DNA from 2 places in the Microbacterium sp. KUDC0406 genome. Region 2 is predicted to be linked to the other one. Evidence: predicted binding sites of a transcription regulator. Region 2 holds the regulator's gene; the other holds the start of a gene.

Region 1 (7,554 bases), 1.1 Mb from region 2:
CTCGCTCAACGACCAGAGGGCACCGCATCCTCCTGACGGTCGTGGCCGCGGCATCCGCTCTTCTCATCGGTCTCGGCGCGGGCTGGCTGCTGTTCGGCCGTGGCACCGGCCCCGCGATGGACGCGGAGCAGCAGGAGGCCTGGGCGCAGCTCGAGGCTTCCGGCGACTACGACGCCGGTTCGATCCGCATGCTGGGGGAGAAGTACGGGATCACGGCCTGGTACGCGACGCAGGGCGAGACGAAGCTGGAGTGCCTGCTTCTGACTCCCGACACCGACAACACGATCAGCTGCGCGCCGGCCCCGGATCCGAAGAACACGGACGACGACCAGGACGGCTGGGGACAGCTCTCCGCACAGACGCGGCTCCGCGACGAGCAGGGAAGCATCGTTCAGGCGATCGTGGCCAGGGACATCCAGGGCGACCTGACCGTGATCATGAACAAGTGGGGGATGACGTTCGGGGACGACGACTGGACCGCGAACTTCACCGGCACCGAGCTCGACATCGCGAAGACGATCGTCGCCGCCGGGTACGAGGGCAACTATCTGCGGATCGTCGGCTACGACGGGGAGACGCCGATCTGGTACGAGGACTCCGCGAACTGCCTGCTCGTGGCCGACACGACGCACCTGATCGCGAAGGGCTGCGACATCCAGGCGGACATCCCGGGGACGAGGCTCACGATGCCGGGTGTGACGTACGAACTGCGGAACACGCCGAACGGGCAGTTCCTGACCGTCATCCGTGGCGGCGAGCCGTCCGACCCGGCGATCGACGACACGACCGGCAAGAAGTCGCAGTGACGTTCACACCCGGTCGGCGAGGATCGCGACCCGTCCGGCCGTCGTGCGCGTGAGGATCAGCGTCGCCTCCTCCGACCCCTTCAGCGTGAGCTTCTTCCGGAACGCCGCCGGGTCGACGTCCATGCCGCGCTTCTTGATCTCGAGACGGCCGATCCCGTTCGCGCGCAGCGCGGCATTGATCGTCTTCGGATGCACCGCCATCGTCTCGCGCACCCGGAAGGACTGCACGAACGGGCTGGTGACCGCCGCGTCGCCGGTGAGGTAGGCGATCCTCTCGTCGAGCATGCCGGCATCCAGCATCCGGGCGGCGTCGCCGATGAGGCGGGCGCGGATGACCGCGCCGTCCGGCTCGTGCAGGAACGCGCCGAGCTCGCGCACCGGTGCGTCCTCGGCATCCGCCGCGCCGGTCAGCTCGTGCACGGCGTCGCCGCGCACGACGAGCGCCGCACGACGGATGCCTGCGCGCGCGAGCGCCCCGCTCCACAGCACCAGTTCGACGACGCTGCCGTCGGCGCTCACCCACTGCGCCTCGACGTCGTCGGGGATCAGATCGCGGTCAAGGCCCGGCCCGAGCTTGATCCCGGTGGGCACCCGTGCGGCCAGATCGAAGCACCAGTCCAGCGAGGGCGACCAGTCGGATGCCGCGACGCGCTGCGTCTCGGAGTGCCCCGCCGTGCGGCGGGCCGGATCCAGCCAGACGGCGTGATCCGTGGTCGCTGAGCGAGACGAAACGCCTTCAGCTTCCTCGGTCGTTGAGCGAGCGAAGCGAGACGAAACGCCTTCATACCCCTCGGTCGTTGAGCGAGCGGAGCGAGACGAAACGCCTTCATCCCCATCGGTCGTTGAGCGAGCGGAGCGAGACGAAACGCCTTCATACCCATCGGTCGTTGAGCGAGCGGAGCGAGACGAAACGCCGTCATCCCCATCGGTCGTTGAGCGAGCGGAGCGAGACGAAACGCCGTCATCCCCATCGGTCGTTGAGCGAGCGGAGCGAGACGAAACGCCTTCAGCTTCCTCGGCGCCTGGGACCGTTTCGTCTCGCTCCTTCGTCGCTCGCTCAACGACCGGGGAGGAGGCTCGCTCAACGACCGGGGAGGAGGCTCGCTCAACGACCGGGGAGGAGGCTCGCTCAACGACCGGGGAGGAGGCTCGCTCAACGACCGGGGAGGAGGATCGCTCAACGACCGGGGAGGAGGGGGCGTGCTCCTCGGCCGTGCCGTGCGACACCGACACGGCATCGCCGAACGGCGCGAGGTTGTAGGCGGCGATGGCGGCGGTCACGTCGTCGGCGTCCACCGCGTGCACGGCGAGGCCCGCACCGGCGAACGCGAGCGAGTCGCCCCCGATGCCGCATCCGAGGTCCGAGACGTGCGAGATGCCGGACTGCCGCATCCGCACCGCGTGCAGCGTCGCGACGTTCAGGCGCGTCGCCTGCTCGAGGCCGGCCCGGGTGAACAGCATCCGGCCGGCGAACTCGCCGAACTTCGCCCGTGCCTTCGTCCGCAGGTGCGCCTGACCGACCACGGCGGACACCAGGTCGGGGGAGTGCCCGGCGGCGCGCAGCCGGGAGACGGCCTTCGCGACCTCTGCGGCCGAGGTGATCGGCCCCAGCTCGTCGAGGAGCGACAGCCCGTCGAGGGTGAGCAGTGCGGTCAGCTCGGTCATCTCCACCACCCCAGCCTACGGATCCATTCTGTTTCGAATCGCGCAACGTGCTGCGTTCCACCGCCGGATGCCGCAAGTCGGGCGATTCGAAGGCGGGCAACTGGCACTCGCATTGCGTGAGTGCCAGCCGACCGCCTACACTGGCATTAGCACTCTCCCCTGAGAGTGCGAACCAGTCTTCTGATTGTTCAGCCGAGAAAGAGGTAGACCGTGTCGGTTTCCATCAAGCCGCTCGAGGACCGTATCGTCATCAAGCAGGTCGAGGCCGAGCAGACCACCGCGAGTGGCCTGGTCATCCCCGACACCGCCAAGGAGAAGCCCCAGGAGGGCGAGGTCGTGGCCGTCGGCCCCGGCCGCATCGACGACAACGGCAACCGCGTTCCGCTCGACGTCGCCGTCGGCGACCGTGTGCTCTACAGCAAGTACGGCGGCACCGAGGTCAAGTTCGGCGCGGACGAGTTCCTCGTCCTGTCGGCTCGCGACGTGCTCGCGGTCGTCGTCCGCTGACGACGCTTCGACAAGCTCAGCGAAGGGCCCGGATGCCTGGCATCCGGGCCCTTCGTCGTACCCGTAGTCTTGATCGGTGAACACGAAGACCTCGGGGGTGCTGTACACGGTCGGCGCGTACCTGATCTGGGGCGTGCTTCCGCTGTACTTCATCGCGCTCAAGCCCATCGGCCCCTGGGAGCTCGTCGCCTGGCGCGTGCTGCTGTCACTGGTGTTCTGCATCCTGCTGCTCACCGTCACTCGCGGCTGGCCCGCACTGATGGCCATCGCGCGGCAGCCGAAGTTGCTCGCGCTCACGGCTCTCGCCGGCGTGCTGATCTACATCAACTGGCAGGTCTTCGTGCTCGCCACGCTGAACGACCAGGTGGTCGAGACCAGCCTCGGGTACTTCATCAACCCGATCACCACGGTGCTGCTGGGGGTGCTCGTGCTGCACGAGCGCATCCGGCGCCTGCAGTGGGTGGCGATCGGGATCGCCGCGCTCGCCGTGATCGTGATCATCGTCGCGCACGGCACCTTCCCGTGGATCGCACTGTCGCTCACCGGGTCGTTCGGTGTCTACGGCCTGGTCAAGAAGAAGATCGGCCCGGCGGTGGATGCCACCAGCGGACTGACCCTGGAGTCGTTCTGGCTCATCCCGATCGCCGCCGTGATCCTGTTCTTCGTCGCGCAGGACGGCGGCATCACCTACGGCTCATCCGGTGCCCTGAACACAGTGCTCGTGTCCTTCGCCGGCGTCGCCACGGCCATCCCGCTGCTGCTGTTCGCAGCGGGCACCCGGCGGGTCGACCTGACCCTGGTCGGCATGATCCAGTTCATCACCCCGGTGATGCAGTTCCTGGTCGGCTGGCTGCTGCTCGGCGAGCCGATGCCGCCGGAGCGCTGGGCCGGGTTCGTGCTGGTGTGGCTCGCGATCGCGGTGTTCCTCGTGGACATCGCCGTGCAGTCGCGACGCGGACGGGCCGCGACCCCCACCGGACCCGTCGAGCTGGTCTGACGGATCGTTAACGCACTGAAACCGAATCTCGTCGTCGTGCGCAGTGCGACCGCCTAGGGTGGAGACACCCGAAGGTGGGTCGACCACGTTCATTTAGCAAGGGAGCACCATGAACGCACTGAAGCGCTCGCGAAAGACGCGGGTCTTCGCCGGCATCGCGCTGGCCAGCGCCACCGCGCTCGTCCTGGCCGGCTGCAGCACGCCGAGCAACAGCGGCGGCGATGACGACGGCGGCAAGAAGCCCGCCGCGGACGTCACTCTGAAGATGGGGTCGCTGCTTCCAGCCACGGGAACCCTGGCATTCCTCGGCGCGCCGATGGAGGCCGGTGTGCAGCTGGCCGTGCAGCAGGTCAACGACGCCAAGGCCGGCGTGACGATCGACCTCAGCACCGCCGACGAGGGCGACCTCGACAACAAGGCGTACGAGACCTCGATGGCCAAGCTGCAGAGCGAGGGCATCACCACGCTCGTCGGCGCCGCATCATCCAGCGTCACCAAGCTGATCGTCGACGGCAACACCAGCGCCGGCATCCTGGCCATCTCGCCGTCGAACACCGGTGTCGACTTCGCAGGCCTGAGCGACCTGTACTTCCGCACCGCGCCGAGCGACTACCTGCAGGGCGAAGTGCTGGCGAACACGATCGCCGAGGACGAGCACAAGTCGCTGGGCATCATCTACCAGAACGACCCGTACGGCCAGGGCCTGGCCGGCGCCATCAAGGAGGTCTTCGAGGGCACCGGCGGCAAGGTCGTCGCCGAGTCGTCGTACAACCAGGGCGACGGGCAGTTCAACGCCCAGGTGAGTGAGGTCGCGGCAGCTAAGCCCGACGCCGTCGCCATCGTCTCGTACGACCAGTTCTCTACGATCGCGCCGCTGCTGGGCAACGCCGGCGTCGACACCAGCGCGCTGTACCTGGTCGACGGCAACCTGAAGGACTGGCCCGACCTGTCGGTCGACCTGACCGGGTCGAAGGGCACCCGTGCCGGAGCCGAGCTGTCGGACGACTTCGTGAAGCAGCTCAACGACGTCTGGACCGGCCTGGGTCACGACAAGATCGACGCGCTGACCTACTCGGCCGAGGCGTACGACGCCGTCATCCTGATGGCGCTGGGTGCGCTGCAGGCGAACTCCGACAAGGGCGCCGACATCGCCGGCGAACTGATCGAGATCTCGGGCGGCTCGGGCGACGGTGAGAAGTGCACCAGCTTCGCCGACTGCGCCAAGCTCATCAACGACGGCAAGAAGATCGACTACGACGGCATGTCCGGCGAGGTCACGTTCGACGAGGACCACGACCCGCAGGGCGCCGCGATGGGCGTCTACGAGTTCGAGTCCGGCAACACCATCAAGCGAATCAAGTAACCCGCAGAGAAGAAGGGGCTCGGATGCCGGCGGCATCCGAGCCCCTTCTTCGTGCCGGAGCGGATGCTACGCGGCATCCTCCTGGCCCAGCGTGCCCAGGTACAGGCCGATGACCTTCGGATCGTTCAGCAGGTCGCGGCCGGTGCCCTCGTAGGCGTCGCGACCCTGATCGAGCACGTAGCCGCGGTCGCAGATCTGCAGGCATCGGCGCGCGTTCTGCTCGACCATGATGGTGGTCACGCCGGCCTTGTTGATGTCGGAGACGCGGATGAACGCGTCGTCCTGCCTGACGGGGAGAGACCCGCCGAGGGCTCGTCGAGCAGCAGCACCGACGGGTCCATCATCAGGGCGCGCGACATCGCCACCATCTGCCGCTCGCCGCCCGAGAGCGAACCGGCGCGCTGGTTCAGGCGCTTGCCGAGCTCGGCGAAGATGCCGGTGACGAACTCCAGGCGCTCGGTGTAGATCCTGGGGTTCTGGTACAGCCCCATCTGCAGGTTCTCCGCGATCGTCAGCGAGGGGAAGACGTTGTTCGTCTGGGGCACGAAGGCCACGCCGCGCCGGACGAGCTTGTCGGCCTTCAGACCGACGATGCTCTCGCCGTTGACGGTGATGTCGCCGGAGCGCACGTGCACCATGCCGAAGATGGACTTCAGCAGCGTCGACTTGCCGGCGCCGTTCGGGCCGATGATGCCGATCAGCTCGCCCTGCCGGGCGACGAGATTGGCACCGTTCAGGATGTTCACCCCGGGCAGATAGCCGGCGTGCACGTCGGTCAGCTGGACGATGACCTCGCGGTCGTCACTCTGGGTCCCTGAGCCTGTCGAAGGGCCTGAGCCTGTCGAAGGGCCTGAGTCCGTCGAAGGGCCCGTCGAAGCAGTATCCGTCATGACTTTTCCTCCTCAGCGGCGTCCTCGGCCTCGATCTCGGCCTCCGCCTCGGTCTCGATCTTCTCGCGCAGCTGCGCCGCGCGCTCTGCGGTCGCCTCGTCGACGACGGTGAGGCGACCGGTGACGACACCGAGATCGAGGTCCTGGTGGGCGCCGAGATAGGCGTCGACCACGGCCGGATCCTCCATGACGTCCTCGGGCGGCCCCTCGGCCACCACGCGCCCCTCGGCCATCACGACCACCCAGTCGGCGATGTGCCGCACCATGTGCATGTCGTGCTCGACGAACAGCACGGTCATGCCGCGGTCCTTCAGGTCGAGGATGTGGTCCAGCAGCGACTGCGTCAGCGCCGGGTTCACCCCCGCCATCGGCTCGTCCAGCATCACCAGCGTCGGGTCGCTCATCAGCGCACGCGCCATCTCGAGCAGCTTGCGCTGGCCGCCCGACAGCGAGGCCGCGAAGTCCTTCTCCTTCGCGTCGAGCTTGAACCGGGCGAGCAGCTCGCGCGCACGCTCCTCGATCTCGCTCTCCTGCTTGCGCCACGAACCGGGGAACAGGCTCTGCCAGAACCGCTCGCCCTTCTGGCCGGGGGCGCCGAGCTTCATGTTCTCGAGCACGGTCAGCAGCGACAGCGACTTGGTCAGCTGGAAGGTGCGCACCTGGCCCATCCGAGCGACCTTGAACGACGGCACGCCGGCGAGGTTGCGGCCGTCGAACGACCAGGTGCCGGTGTTCGGCTTGTCGAAGCCGCAGAGCAGGTTGAACAGCGTGGTCTTGCCGGCGCCGTTCGGGCCGATCAGAGCCGTGATCGCCCCGCGGGGATCTCGAGGTGGTCCACGTCGACGGCCACGAGGCCGCCGAAGCGCCGCTGCACGGCATCCGCCACCAGGATCGGATCGACCTTCGCCACGCCGGGGGCCGCGGGGCCCTTGGCGAGTCCGGTGGTCTTCGGACGGCGGATGCTGCCGGTCGTGGGCCCTTCGACGGGCTCAGGGACCCGGTTCTCGTCACTTGACAAAGGTCATCTCCCTCTTGTCTCCGAGGATGCCCTGAGGGCGGAAGATCACGATCAGCATCAGCACGATGCCGACCAGGATGTAGCGCACGACATCGGCCTGGGTGCTGCTCATCGGCAGGTAGCCCGCCGAGGCCATCTGCGGAAGCAGGTTGCCGAGGAACGCGAACACCATCCAGAAGAGCACCGCGCCCAGGGTCGGGCCGAAGACGGTCGCCGCGCCGCCGAGGAGCAGGATCGTCCACAGGAAGAAGGTGAGCGAGGTCGAGTAGCTGCCCGGCACGACGGCGCTGGGGAGCACGAACACGATC
Region 2 (7,554 bases):
GATGCTCATGGTATCAATCTACCATCGGGAATGCCATCTCACCAGCGCCCGAGGATGCCGCTCAGCACCGCGATCGCGGCGGGACCCGCGGTCGACGTGCGCAGCACGGTGTCGCCGAGCCGCACGCGCTCGGCACCGGCGGCGGTCAGGCGGTCCAGCTCCTCCGGCGCGATCCCGCCCTCAGGGCCGACGACGAGTACGAGATCGCGATCATCGGCGCGGATGCTGCTGAGCCCGGCCTCCGGCGGTGGGATCGAGCACCAGCATCCGGGCGTTCGCCGCGCGCTTCGCGAGCTGCCCGGTGGACTCGACCGCCGCGACCTCGGGAACCCACGGCCGGTGCGCCTGCTTGGCCGCCTCCCGCACGATCGCCGCCCAGCGCTCCCTGCCCTTCGCGGCCTTCGGCCCCTCCCAGCGGGAGATGCTGCGCGACGCCTGCCAGGGCACGATCTCGTCGACGCCGAGCTCGCACGCAGCCTGGACGGCCAGTTCGTCGCGATCGCCCTTCGCGAGGGCCTGCGCCAACACGATCCGCACGTCAGGAAGCCCGTGCTCGCCGCGCGCGGTCACCCGCACCGAGACCTCGGCCGCGGAGACGTCCTCGACCACGCCCTCGAGCCACACCCCTGCGCCGTCGCCGATCGTGACGGACTCGCCGACGCGGACCCTGCGCACGACCGCGGCGTGCTTGGCCTCTGCGCCGGTGAGCATCACGATCTCGCCCACGTGCGCCGTGGTGCCGGTCGGCGTCACGAAGTGCAGTGCCACGTCAGTGCCCGCGCAGCCGGTCGCGCAGCTTGGAGAACAGGCCCTGCTGGAACTGCGCGAGCTTCGGCGCGGGCGCCTTCTGCTTCTTCGCGAAGTCCTCGATCAGCCTGCGCTGCGCGGAGTCGAGCCTGGTCGGGGTCACGACCTGCACTCCCACGCGCAGGTCGCCGCGCTGGCTGCCCCGCAGCGGGGTGATCCCGCGTCCCCCGATCGTCAGCACGTCGCCGGACTGCAGCCCGGAGCGGATCTCGAGGTCGACCGTGCCGTCCAGGCCGTCGATCGTCGTCGTGGTGCCGAGGATCGCGTCGGTCATCGACACCTCGAGCGTGGCGAGCAGGTCGTCGCCGTCGCGGCTGAACACCGGATGCGGGGCGACGGTGACCTCGACGTACAGGTCGCCGTTCGGACCGCCGGCGCGTCCCACCTCGCCCGAGCCGGGCAGCTGCAGACGCAGTCCGGTCTCGACGCCGGCCGGGATGTCCAGCGACACGGTGCGGCGCGAGCGCACCCGACCCTGGCCGGCGCAGGCGGCGCACGGGTACGGGATGGTGGTGCCGTAGCCCTCGCAGGTGCCGCACGGCTGAGTCGTGACGACATTGCCGAGCAGGCTGCGCACCTGGCGCTGCACGTGACCGCTGCCGCCGCACACGTCGCAGGTGACCGGCGAGGTGCCCTCCTGGCAGCACGATCCGTTGCACGTCTCGCAGAGCACGGCGGTGTCCACCTCGATGTCGCGGTGCGCACCGAACACGACGTCGCCGAGCTCGAGGTTCACCCGCACCAGGGCGTCCTGTCCGCGCTCGCGGCGCGACCGCGGACGCGCGGAGCGCGCTCCCCCTGCGGCGCCGAAGAACGTCTCGAAGATGTCACCGAAGCCGCCGAAGCCGGCACCGCCGAAGCCGCCGTTCTCGTCACCGCCCATGTCGTAGCGGCGCCGCGAGTCCTCGTCGCTCAGCACGTCGTAGGCGTGCGTCACGAGCTTGAACTTCTCGGCGGCCTCCTCGCCCGGGTTCACGTCCGGGTGCAGCTGGCGCGCCAGCTTGCGGTAGGCCTTCTTGATCTCATCCTGCGTGGCGTCACGGGAGACCCCGAGCACCTCGTAATGGTCTGCCACAGTCACCTTCCTGAGTGTGTGCGTTGGTGGGCGCGCCGCGTCAGCGGCGGGCCTCGTCCTCTTCGAGCATCCGCGACAGGTAACGGGCCACGGCCCGCGCCGCCGCGAGATTGCTCGGATAGTCCATGCGGGTCGGTCCCATCACGCCGAGACGCGCGGTGCCGCCCTGCGCGATGTAGTCGCTCGCGACGATCGAGGCTTCGCCGAGCCCGAACGGCGCGTTCTCGGTGCCGATGCTGGCGGCCAGGCCGTGCTCGTCCGGCACCATCTCGCTCATCAGCCGCAGCAGGGTCACCTGCTCCTCGATCGCCTCGAGCAGCGGATGGATGCTGCCGCGGAAGTCCTGCTCGCGGCGCGCGAGCGTCGCCGCCCCCGCCATCACGAGCTTCTCCTGGCGGAACTCCTCGAGCTCCTCGCCGATCACCACCGCGAGGGCGGTGAGCGCCGGGTCGGGTCGCGTCTCGGAGGGCACTCGCAGCACCGCGATCCGATCCACGGCATCCGCCACCGCTCGTCCGGTGATGAGCGCGGAGAGACGGGCGCGGAGCACCGCGACCTCTCCCTCGTCGACCTCGACGGGCAGCAGGGCGATGCGCTGCGAGACGCCGCCCGCATCGGTCACCAGCACGACGAGGAGCCGGTTCGGCGCCAGGCCCACGAGCTCGAGATGGGTGATGCTGGCGCGGGCGAAGGACGGGTACTGGGCGAGGGCGACCTGCCCGGTGAGCTGCGTGAGCACGCGCACGGTGCGGGCCATCAGGTCGTCGAGATCGGCCGGGTCGGCGAGGAACGTCTCGATCGCCGAGCGCTGCGCCGTGCTGAGCGGACGCACCTGGGCGAGGTGGTTCACGAAGACCCGATACCCCTTGTCGGTGGGCACCCTGCCGGATGAGGTGTGCGGGGCGGCGATGAGCTCCTCGTCCTCGAGCAGCGCCATGTCATTGCGGATCGTCGCCGCCGAGACCCCGAAGGCATGCCGCTCGACGATCGATCTGCTGCCCACGGGCTCCTGCGTCTCGACGTAGTCCTGCACGATCGCCCGGAGCACCTGAAGCCCTCGTTCCGAGACCATGATGCTCCCTCCGCTCTGGCACTCACACGTACTGAGTGCCAATTCTACCCGCACGCTCTCGCTCGTTGAGCGAGCGACGAAGGAGCGAGACGAAACGCGCCACGGTCCGCGAGGCCGGTCACGACGTTTCGTCTCGCTCCGCTCGCTCAACGACCGGACTGGTCAGTCCGTGAGAGCTCTGACGACGGCGTCGGCGAGCAGGCGCCCCTGCAGGGTGAGCCGAAGGCGCTTCTCACGCAGAGCGGATGCCCCGTCCACGAGCCCGTCCGCGATCAGTCCTGCCACGACGTCGCGGTTGTCTATCGGGAGCTCGTCGAGAGGAATGCCCTCGGACAACCTGCTGCGCAGCAGAACGCGCTCCAGCATCCGCGCCTCGTCGTCCGGTCGCTCCCGGCCGGCGGCAGGTGACTCCCCTGCCGCGAGGCGCTGCGCATACGCGGCCGGGTGCTTGACGTTCCACCACCGCAGGCCCGCGACGTGGCTGTGCGCGCCGGGTCCGAAGCCCCACCAGTCCGACCCCAGCCAGTACGCGAGATTGTGCCGGGATCGGTTGTCCGAATGGGTCCCTGAGCCTGTCGAAGGGCGCGCCCAGTTGCTCACCTCGTACCAGCCGAAGCCGGCCGCGCCCAGACGCGCGTCCGCCAGCTCGTACATGTCCGCCTGCAGATCGTCGTCCGGAGCGGGAACCTCGCCGCGGCGGATCTGCCTGGCGAGCTTCGTGCCGTCCTCGATGATCAGGGCGTACGCGGAGATGTGGTCGGGGTCGAGCGCGAGGGCGGCGTCGAGCGATGACTCCCAGTCCCCCAGCGACTCCCCGGGGGCCCCGTAGATCAGGTCGACGCTCACCGCGAGCCCCGCCGCGCGCGCGGCATCCACGGCGGTGCGCACGTTCTCCGGTCGGTGCGTGCGGTCGAGGGCGGCGAGCACATGCGGCACGGCCGACTGCATTCCGACCGACAGGCGGGTCACGCCGGCATCCGCCAGTCGCGTCGCGACCTCACGCGTCACCGTGTCCGGGTTCGCTTCAACGGTCACCTCGGCGCCGTCCTCGATCCCGAACGCCGCGACGGTGGTCTCCAGCATCCGGGCCAGGTCGCCTGCTGGAAGCAGCGTGGGGGTCCCGCCGCCGAAGAAGACACTGTGCAGCGGACGGAGGCCGCCCGCCTGCGCGAGCACGCCGCGGGCGAGCGCCACCTCGGCGTTCAGCGTGTCGGCGTACTCGTCCTGCCTGACGCCGCGCAGCTCCGTCGCCGTGTACGTGTTGAAGTCGCAGTAGCCGCAGCGCACCCGGCAGAACGGCACATGCAGGTACGCAGAGAAGGGGACCGCGGCGTCGACGACGATGTCGTCGGGCAGGCTCCCGTCGGCAGGGGCGGGATCGCCCAGCGGAAGAGGTCCTGCCATCAGCGCGCGATCGTCATCAGATCGGGGTCGCGTACAACGGCGAGATCGCCCGCAGGTAGCGGGCGAACAGCTCACGACGACGACGCTTCACGAGCGCCGGGACCATGCGGTACATCATCCGATTCGGTGCGTCGAAGGCGCGCACCGTGAACCAGACCTCGTCGCTGTCCTCGCGCCAGTCCACGTCGAAGGCCTCTTCGCCGCTGACCACGGAACCGCCCATGGTGCCGAGCACGAAGCCGATCCGGCGCGGCTCCTCGGTGACCGAGATCACGCGCAGCTCGGCGTCGGCCCGCAGACCCTTCACGCGACCACGCACCTTGAGCGTCATGCCCGGGCCGGCGTACGGCGTTCCTTCCGCGTCGTAGCGCTGCTCCTGGTCACGGCGGCTGGGAGCGATCGCGTTGCCCTCGCCGTCGAAGCTCACGCCGGCGTACGTGGGACCCGCGGCAGGCCGGACGTCCTCGAGCGTGAGGCCCGCCGCACGCTGCGCGGTCCAGGACAGCAGGGCGTCTCCGGCGGTGCGGAAACGGTCCTCGCCACTGCCGATCCGCCACGAGTCCTCGGCCGGCAGACTGCGCTCCGGCGGATACTGCATGAGGTCGGGCGCGTGCGACGCCCCGACCGCGGCGTAATCGACCGTGCCTTCTCGGAATGTCCCGCGACGCATGGGATCAAGCCTACGTGACGTGCGGCTGTGCGACTGCTCCATACCCTTCGACAGGCTCAGGGACCCAGGTGGTGGGTCGCTGAGCCCGTCGAAGCGCGCAGAAGCGGGGCCGGCGGATCAACCACCGGCCCCGCTTCACAGGGCACTTCGACGGGCTCAGCGGCCCGAGTGCTTACTTCTCCCAGCCCACGTTCTCCACCGGCTGGATGCCGAAGAGGTCGAGGCCCACGTAGGGCTCCGGGGTCAGGTTGGCGAGACCCTTCTTCGCGGTCACGATGGACGGACCGTTGTAGATCGGGATGAGGCCCCAGCGCTTGTAGATCTCCGGCTCGAGCTTCATCGCCGCAGCGGTCTGCGCCTCCGGGTCGGAGAGCGACTCGACCTCGTCCTTGATCTGCTTGTCGAGGTCGGCGTCACCGACACCCGACAGGTTCAGACCGGAGTCCGAGCAGTACAGCTGGCAGAACCAGGCGGCACCGAACGGGTCCGACGAGGTGAAGCGCAGGCCGACGGCGTCCCAGTTCTTCGAGGTGTAGTCCTCGGAGAACTTGCTGGACGGGCGGACGTCGACCTTGAGGTCGATGCCGATCGCCTTCTCCTGGGCCTGCAGCGACTGCGCGAGCGCCTTCTGGGTCGGGTCGTCGCTGAAGATCGGGTAGGTCGCGGTGAGCTTGACGCCGTCCTTCTCGCGGATGCCGTCGGAGCCCTCCTTCCAACCGGCCTCGTCGAGCAGCTTCTTGGCGCCGTCGACGTCGAACTTCCAGCCTGCGGCCTTCATCGAGTCGGTGTAGCCGGGCTGGAACGAGAACAGCGTCAGCGAACCCGCCGGGTCCTCCTCGTAGTTCAGGCCGTTCCAGGCGATCTGCTTCTGCTGGTCGATGTTGACCGCCTTGAAGAAGGCCTCACGGACCTTGACGTCCTGGAACTGCGGCTTGGTCGAGTCGATCTGCAGGATCGTGTTGGCGGTCTGCTGGGCGCGGTAGGTCACCACGTCCTTCATGCCCTTGACCTGCTCCATGAGGTCCTTGGTGCCGGTGCCGACGGTGTCGATCTGGCCGTTCTTGAAGGCGTTGATCGCGGCCTGCGAGTCCATACCGGTGAAGGTGACCTTGTCGAGGAGCGGCTTGTCGCCCCACCACTCGGTGTTCGGCTTGAAGGAGACGTAGTCCTTGTTCGCGTCGAACTCGTCGATCGTGTACGGACCTGCACCCACTCCGGGTGCGGGTTGTCGATCATGGCCTCGTTGAAGTTCTTCGCGTCAGCGAGGGCGGGGTGGATGACGCCGCCGTTGAACGGCATCTCCGGCCAGGCGAACTCGCCCTTGAAGGTCACGATGGCGGTCTTCGCGGTGTCACCCTGCTCGACCTTCTCGATCTCCTTGTAGCCGTCGGTCGCGTTCGGGTTGAAGCCCTCGTCGTACGAGCGGTTGGCCTTCCAGGTCGCGTCGATGGCCGTCCAGTCCATCTCCGTGCCGTCGTTCCAGTGCGCTTCCTTGGTGAAGGTGAACGTCAGAACGGTCTTGCCGTCCTTGACCTCGTTCTTCCACTCATCGAGGTAGTTGTCGTTCTTGTACTGCGTGCCGTCCGGCTTCATCAGGATGATCTGCGGCATGTACCACGCGGCGATGCGGGCCGTGTCGGCGCTGCCGTCGCTGTTGAACGAGTTCAGCTGGGCGGGCACCTCGTTGATCGGGAAGTTGACCGTGCCGCCCTCCTTGAGGTTCTCGCGCGGCTGCGGGTTGTAGTCAGCGGCCTCGACGCCGGCGGCCTCCCCGTCCTTGTTGTCGTCGCCACCGCCGGTGTTACCGGCAGCGCACCCGCTCAGAGCGAGTGCGAAAGCGCCGGTGAGTGCCAGCGCTCCCATCAGCTTGTACTGCTTCATGGTGCTCCTTTCGCCTTTCGGCGTGTCATAAGGGGAACGATAGTCAGCATCGTCCGTCAACAAGTGCGCCAGAGAGTGAATCTCGGCTAACTGTTATCGGACGGTGATCGACTGTGATCTTTCGGTGATATCGCCGGGGTGTCAGACGGTCGCCGGGCGGGTCGACATCGTCTCCGGGTCGAAGACGACGCGCTGGCGCGTGCGCTCGATGTCCGGGTCGGGGACGGGGATCGCCGACAGCAGCGCCTGGGTGTACGGATGCTGCGGACTGTCGAACACGTCGTCGACGTCGCCGTGCTCCACGAACTCGCCGAGGTACATCACGGCGACTCGGTCCGCGATGTGCCGCACCACGGAGAGGTCGTGCGCCACGAACAGGTACGAGAGCCCGAGCTTGACCTTCAGCTCGTCGAGCAGGTTGATGACGCCGGCCTGGATCGACACGTCCAGCGCAGACACCGGCTCGTCGAGGACGACGATCTTCGGATTCGTCGACAGCGCGCGGGCGATGCCGATGCGCTGGCGCTGACCGCCCGAGAAGGCTCCGGGGAACCGGTCTCGGTGCGCGGGATTCAGCCCGACGAGGTCCATCAGCTCCATGACGCGCACGAGCGCGTCCTTCTTCGACGTGCCGATCGCGTAGAG

Evidence for each region. Region 2 encodes HrcA, which represses chaperone genes, less so after heat shock. Its sites were predicted from a motif close to TTNGCACTCGNNNNNNNCGAGTGCNAA; they were not measured.
Region 1: groES (co-chaperone GroES) is a predicted target of HrcA. The motif match lies at 2,572-2,598, and genes of this name have one in related genera.

The regions. Positions count from the first base shown of each region.
Region 1 covers NZ_CP091138.1:2,019,567-2,027,120, reverse strand. Annotated here, with positions in the region: gene L2X99_RS10140 (hypothetical protein) at 1-806, shown strand, start outside; partial or broken gene L2X99_RS10135 (THUMP-like domain-containing protein) at 810-1,508, opposite strand; partial or broken gene L2X99_RS10130 (SAM-dependent methyltransferase) at 2,010-2,477, opposite strand; gene groES (co-chaperone GroES) at 2,682-2,978, shown strand; gene rarD (EamA family transporter RarD) at 3,055-3,975, shown strand; gene L2X99_RS10115 (ABC transporter substrate-binding protein) at 4,085-5,338, shown strand; partial or broken gene L2X99_RS10110 (ABC transporter ATP-binding protein) at 5,405-6,228, opposite strand; partial or broken gene L2X99_RS10105 (ABC transporter ATP-binding protein) at 6,225-7,189, opposite strand; partial or broken gene L2X99_RS10100 (branched-chain amino acid ABC transporter permease) at 7,236-7,554, opposite strand, start outside.
Region 2 covers NZ_CP091138.1:885,737-893,290, reverse strand. Annotated here, with positions in the region: gene L2X99_RS04525 (AbrB/MazE/SpoVT family DNA-binding domain-containing protein) at 1-9, opposite strand, end outside; partial or broken gene L2X99_RS04520 (16S rRNA (uracil(1498)-N(3))-methyltransferase) at 39-768, opposite strand; gene dnaJ (molecular chaperone DnaJ) at 770-1,882, opposite strand; gene hrcA (heat-inducible transcriptional repressor HrcA) at 1,923-2,954, opposite strand; gene hemW (radical SAM family heme chaperone HemW) at 3,117-4,358, opposite strand; gene L2X99_RS04500 (DUF1990 family protein) at 4,375-5,028, opposite strand; gene L2X99_RS04495 (ABC transporter substrate-binding protein) at 5,201-6,241, opposite strand; gene L2X99_RS04490 (ABC transporter ATP-binding protein) at 7,051-7,554, opposite strand, start outside.